DNA from 2 places in the Thalassobacillus hwangdonensis genome. Region 2 is predicted to be linked to the other one. Evidence: a T-box and tRNA genes for the amino acid it is inferred to sense, from the RefSeq annotation. Region 2 holds a T-box; the other holds one or more tRNA genes.
The links. The T-box of region 2 lies ahead of alaS (alanine--tRNA ligase). A T-box ahead of a tRNA ligase gene usually reads a tRNA of that ligase, here a tRNA-Ala.
Positions count from the first base shown of each region.

Region 1: it encodes a tRNA-Ala, which carries the amino acid that the T-box ahead of alaS (alanine--tRNA ligase) is inferred to sense. The anticodon was not compared.

Region 1 covers NZ_JBHTKL010000006.1:112,242-115,660, forward strand. The annotation lists gene ACFQ2J_RS16030 (phenylacetate--CoA ligase family protein) at 1-269, opposite strand, end outside; gene ACFQ2J_RS16035 (YjcZ family sporulation protein) at 504-698, opposite strand; gene ACFQ2J_RS16040 (protein-glutamine gamma-glutamyltransferase) at 800-1,642, opposite strand; tRNA gene ACFQ2J_RS16045 (tRNA-Ala) at 1,763-1,835, opposite strand; gene ACFQ2J_RS16050 (dicarboxylate/amino acid:cation symporter) at 1,972-3,213, shown strand; gene ACFQ2J_RS16055 (anthranilate synthase component II) at 3,228-3,419, opposite strand, start outside.
Region 2 covers NZ_JBHTKL010000001.1:1,218,465-1,221,883, forward strand. The annotation lists gene alaS (alanine--tRNA ligase) at 1-1,482, opposite strand, end outside; T-box leader at 1,574-1,784, opposite strand; gene ACFQ2J_RS06560 (AI-2E family transporter) at 1,832-2,893, opposite strand; gene ACFQ2J_RS06565 (hypothetical protein) at 2,901-3,104, opposite strand.

The sequences.
Region 1 (3,419 bases), on a different contig from region 2:
GAAGATGCATGAATCCGCACCAGTTCGCTACGGTCGACGGCAAACAAACCGAATGGATAATGATTCCTCAGGTCCTGCTTGACCAGAAACGGCAGCTTCCTCAAGTCATCCAATGACTTTATATCCTCAGGTTTTATCCCTGATTCATCAAATTTCTCCTTAAAAAAAGGCACATGCTCATACACACGCCGGACTGTTTCCTGTAATCTGTTCAACTGTAAGTCCTTCATCTTTTCCGGTGAAGCGCTTTCAATTTCGTGTAAAATCATTTTGAAAAAATCCCCCTATCCTTTGCTATTAAGATATAACGTTTATAGAACGACATATTAAATTGTTGTAATTATCTCTAAATTTAACGTTTAAACTTGCTAAAGTCAACATCATTTTAGGAATTTTCTGAAAATACACAACCTTTTCTAAGTCCCTTGAACAAAACAAAAAGAACCCCGGCTAACCGAGGTTCCCCTTCCTACTATTCCTTTTTATCTCTCTGTCTGATTCGTTTAGTAGCAGTAGCAGGCACCTATGATGATCAACAAGATAAACAGCACTACGACTAATACGAACGTTTCATTTCCTCGTCTACGGCAGCCATACATTGGTGCAGTGTACATAGGCCTTGGTGGCATATTCGCACCCATTACTGGCGATGCATTGACGTTGGCACCCATTACAGGCGCAGCATTATTTGCATACATGGTCGTGCTCCCCTTCCTCTCTTGTGTATATTCACTACATTATACTCACCTAGTATCAAATGGGACCGTTTCAGGGAGAAAATGGGTGAACGCCTTGTCAGTCAGGAAAGGAAGAATTGCTTAAGAAATGCGAGATAATGCAAATAACAGATCGACGTCTGATTGTGATGAAGAACCGGAGCCTGAATTTTGTAGCCTGAACGATACGATGGATTAACAGAAAGCTGAGCCAACTGCTGAAAAGAGGGATGGGTAATTAAATTGGTAAAATAAGCGGACGTTGTACTGCCTTCATACCGTTGTTCATTCAAAAATTCGATCATCTCATCGGCCGTCCTTATTCCAAGACCATGGCCAAAGAAGTTATCATCGGTCATCGCTACAGCATTCTCTCCTCTGAACCATGGCAGCGCAGGGCTGAAGTCCGGATTCGCAAAATAAACGATATCACCAGGAATGTATTTATTACCATAATACGTTTGGAGACCAAGGTCTGTGTCTGTGTGCCAGCTGTACAGATACAAATCTCGAAAATAGTAATCGAAGCGAGCACGATCCAGACTCTTCAGAACAGCATGATAGATGAGGATCACACAGGCGGTTGCACATTCAAAGGCATACTGTGGACTGTTTTGAAAAATGTCCGAGATCGCATCAGAAGGAGAAACATCCGGTCTCAAACGGAATCCCCCTTCAGATGTAAGTATCCAATACATAGGGTTGCAGCGGGCATACTGGAACGTTGTGAAGCCCGCTTCACTTTCATTCATGAGATTTGCACTATCAATGATGTTTTTACGGAGGGTAAGTTCGAATAATAGGTCTTGTTTAGAGGGATAGGAGTACACGTTATCTGCACTTGATATATGCTCGGCTATTTTATTTTCGATCGTGCTGACTTTCAATTGATTTGGCTGAATCGTCTCTCCGGATACCTGGATCATCCAACTCCCCCTTCAGGCAGGGCTTTTAGCTAGTTTATTCGCGCGGAGGTGTAAACATGTTGGACTTCTGTCCAATTAAAAAAATCCACTCACCTTGTGTGAGTGGAACCAAAAAACTGATGGAGTATAGCGGGCTCGAACCGCTGACCTCTACACTGCCAGTGTAGCGCTCTCCCAGCTGAGCTAATACCCCGTATTCAAAAATATGCCAACAACCAGTATTATATAATGCAGCTCAGAAGTTTGGCAAGCACATTTCGTTCGCCTTTTCATTGAAATTACCGCTATACTTGGTAGGTATGATTTATTCTATTGCAAAGGGTGAAACAATGAAAAAAATCTGGCATTCATACAAACATTCTTCTTTCTTATTGAAGATGACAATTGGTTTCTTACTCGGTATCCTCGTCGGAATTTTGCTCGGCGAAGATGCACAGGTACTGAAACCGTTCGGCACAATTCTGATCAACTTGCTAAGCATGATCGCCATCCCGGTCATCTTCCTGACGGTGGTGCTTGCGGTCAACCAAATGCGCCCAGGTCATCTTGGACGTCTTGGTGGAAAGCTATTGCTTTATTATGGAGCGACTACTGCAGGGGCAGTTTTGATCGGCGTTGCGCTTGCGTTGTGGATCAATCCTGGCGAAGGGCTTTCTTTGCCTGATGCACAGGTCGATAAGCCTGCAGCACCTGCATTCTCTTACGTTCTGCTGAACATTGTCCCGAGCAATCTGTTCGAGGCATTCGCTTCAGGTCAATTGATGGGAATCCTTTTCCTGGCACTGATCATCGGGTTGGCTCTTAACACGATGCGCCATTCAGACGAAGAAAAGCTGCGCCATTCGGGAGGTACACTATACCGAGTCTTCGATGCAGGTAATCAGTTGTTTTTCCTTTTATTGAAAGGCATCCTGCTTTACGCACCAATCGGGATCTTCGCCATCAGTGCATCATCTTTCGGGAATCAGGGATGGGAAACATTCCAGTCGCTGATTGAATTCACAGGCGTATTCTACCTTGGTGTCTTCCTGTTATGGATTTTCGTGTACACTGCATTCATCAAGTTTTCCAAAATGGGGATCCGTGAATTCTTCGTAAAGACCAAAGATGCTTATTCTACGGCATTCTTCACCTCAAGCAGTCTGGCGTCATTGCCGGTTGCTATCGAATCTGCTAAAAAAGCAGGTATTTCCGAGCGGATCGCAAACTTTTCCCTTCCTATCGGTGCCGTCTTCAATTCAGATGGTGGTGCGCTTCGGATGGGTGTATCGATTGTCTTCGCGGCAAATGTCACTGGACTCGAGCTGTCCACGATGGACTTCCTGACAATCGTACTTGTAGGTACGCTTCTATCGATTGGTACAGCAGGAATTCCAGCTGCTGGTCTTGTCACCTTGTCAGCGGTGCTGACGATGTTCGACCTGCCACTTGAAATCGTTGCACTGATTGCCGGGGTCGATGTCTTGATCGGCATGGCAGGAACTGCTTCCAACGTCATCGGTGATATCGTTGGTGCAGCAGTCATCAACCGTTCGGAAAAGAAAAATGACTTACAATCAGCTGAAAGCTGAAGAAATCCTTGCTGTCACCGGACAGCAAGGATTTCTTTTTTAAAATATATGTTCAGCATGTTGCTCAGTATTTTCTTTCCTTCCTGAGTTCCAATTGACTCCGGATGAAATTGTACACCTTCAATCGGATACGTTTTATGACATATGCCCATAACCTCCCCATCCACCGTAACAGCAGACAGTTCGAAACAATCAGGCAGCGACTT
Region 2 (3,419 bases):
CAGGAACAGATAGACCGTGTCACCCTGCTCTGCCTTGTCTGCGAAGTTTTTTCCTTTGATCAACTCCACGATTTCTGTATCTGCATTCAAGCGGTCGTAACCGATGAAGGTGCTTGCCACTTTTACATCACCAAGGACACCTTCCTGAACCTGCATGGAGTCGGACTTTGCCCGTGCGTTACGCGCACGTTCCCTCTGCTTTTCCATTTCTTCCTGGAACCCTGCTTCGTCAATGATGAAGCCTGCTTCATCGACGTATTCCTCAGTAAGCTCCTTCGGGAATCCATAGGTATCATACAGGCGGAACACCTCTTTACCAGGGAAGACATTGCTGCCTTTCTCTGTCTCCTGTTTGATGATATCAGACAGAATAGCTAGTCCATCATTCAATGTTTCATGGAAGCGGTCTTCTTCCGTTTTGATGACATTCTGGATGAAATCATGCTTCTCTTTGATTTGAGGGTAAAAGTCTACCATGACATTACCGACAACACTCACCAATTGATACATAAACGGCTTCTCAATGCCAATCTGCTTCGCGAATCGAACCGCACGACGGAGCAGACGACGAAGGACATATCCACGTCCTTCATTGGATGGAAGTGCCCCATCACTGATGGCGAAAGCAACGGTACGGATATGGTCGGCAATAACCTTGTATGCGACATCTCCCTCGACACTTTCTCCATAAGGTGCAGTTGCGAAAGCTTCTGTTTCTTTGATGATCGGCAAGAACAGATCGGTTTCAAAGTTCGTTGGCGTATCCTGCAGTGCACTTACTACACGCTCAAGCCCCATGCCAGTATCGATGTTTTTCTTAGGAAGCGGTGTGTACGTGTCATCCGGATTATGGTTGAACTGGGAGAAGACGAGATTCCAGATTTCCAGATAGCGCTCATTTTCACCACCCGGGTAAAGTTCAGGGTCCTGTGGGTCATTTCCGTATTTCTCTCCACGATCGAAGAAAATTTCCGTATTCGGACCACTTGGACCTTCGCCGATGTCCCAGAAGTTCTCTTCCAAACGAATGATCTTGTCATCAGCAAGGCCGACATTTTCTTTCCATATGTTCCGTGCTTCATCGTCTTCGGGATGGACAGTGACAAACAGCAGCTCCGGATCAATTCCAAGCCATTTCTCACTCGTAAGGAATTCCCATCCCCACTCGATCGCTTCCACTTTGAAATAGTCACCGATGGAAAAGTTACCAAGCATCTCAAAGAACGTATGGTGACGCGCCGTCTTTCCTACGTTTTCGATGTCGTTGGTACGGATCGATTTCTGTGCGTTCACAATCCTTGGATTTTCAGGAATCACCCTGCCGTCGAAATATTTTTTCAGTGTTGCAACACCACTGTTGATCCATAGTAATGATGGGTCTTCATGTGGAACGAGGGATGCGCTCGGTTCCACGCGATGCCCTTTTTCTTTGAAGAAATCAAGGTACATTTGTCTTACTTCAGATGAATTCAGTTTTTTCATGGTTTCCTACCTCCAGTTACAAGTGATTATCCGTATTCGAAAAGCCTCAAGTCGACGTCGGAACAATAAAAAAATCCCGTCCCTGCTATTAAGCAGGGACGGGATTGAATCCGCGGTACCACCCTGGTTATGGAAGGGAGTCCCTTCCATCACTCCATTTGCGTTAACGGTGCAACACCGGTGGGGATTAGCCACACTCCAGAATAGCTTCGATGACCCTTCATTTGAGTTTCCTTCCAGCCTGATGGGAACCTCTCTCTTTAAATGGTCTGTCATCTACTCGTTTCCTTCTTCGCTTTCATTCGAATGACGTTGATATGCGCTATTATAGATAACTATACTGAGTATGTCAATCACGACCTGTCAATGGCCAGAGGTGCTGAACCACGACTTTTACACAGGTCAAAATCGGTACTGCAACAATCATTCCAAAAATACCTGCCACTTCTTCCCCGACCAATAGAGCGAAGATGATAAGAATCGGATGGATGTGTGTTGTGCGTCCCACAACGTACGGAGAAACAAGATTTCCTTCAGCAATTTGGACGACAACAATGACGATCACTACGAAAAGCACCATCTTTCCAGAAGTGATGAGTGCGATGATCACTGCAGGTACGGCGCCGATCAAGGGACCGAAATAGGGGATGATGTTTGTAGCACCGACGATGACACCGAGCAGAAGCGGGTAATCGATCCCGATCACCCAGAACCCGATGAACGCAAGCACCCCGACGATGAGACATACGAGCAGCTGCCCTCTGATATAGCCGCCAAGGGATGCGTTCATTTCTCGAAGCATGTCTTTTCCTTCAGGCTGGAACCGCTTAGGTGTCAACTTTTTCATCACACGCTTGATCAATTCGAAATCCTTCAGAAAATAAAAAGTCAGTACAGGGATCACTGCTGCGATGATCACTACATCCATGATCCCGGTGAAGCTGGTGATGACTCCATCCAGCCTTGAGGTTGACCACTCCTGCATCCGATTTAATGACCGGTCCAATTGATTGTGAAATCCTTCAGGGAGAGCGGCAGTTTTTTCATAGAGTTGATAGATGAAGGAGCGATATTGCTCCGTCAAAGCCGGAATCTGCTCATTCAGCTGCTTCATTTGCCTGATCATGTGCGGCAGACCTTTGTACAATCCGTAACCGATCAGTCCAAAGAAGGATAGGTAGATGATCAGTATTGCTGTCCATCTCGGCATCGGAAATGCGTGCAGTTTCTCAATTACAGGATGAAGCAGAAATGCGATGAACCCTGCAATGAGAAAGGGCAGGAGCACTCTCCAAATGATGACTAGCAATCCTTTATAATATGGGAACAGTTTGGCAAGAAGGAACAGACATAATAATAATAGAATCGTAAGCAGAATCTTGGAAAATAACTTTTTCGTACGTTCCTCCATCAGTGGTTCATTCTGCTTCCTGGTAGAATAGATCGTTCAGCGAGCTCAAGCTGCCGTCCTCTTCAATCTGGTGGACATTCACCCTGCCGCCTTCCAGCGATAGTTCTATATAGCAATTCCAGCAATAGTATTGATTCGTGCCGACTTTACCGATGTCTTTTCTACGACAATTTGGGCAAATCACTAGAAAAAACTCCTTTTTAGCACGTATGTTGCCCAATCGTATGGAAATATATACAATGTAATCTTTGACAGATATGCCGAATCAGTGGAAAGGGCGGCTGGGAAACTACTTGCTTTCCTGTGGGGGAGCTGGCGAGCCTCCTCGGTCGTTTTACTCCCTGTGGGGTCTCGCCTAGCCCCTTCTCCCACGGGAGTCGAGCAGTTTCCCAGCCACCCCTCCCTGAACGTGCAACTCTAAATCGCTAAATGATTAACCGAATCTAAAAAATAATCAATCATCAAATACTCACAAATCTCTTGTTTTGTTGAGAAATAAAAAACCCGGTTCCTCTTTGGTTTGAGG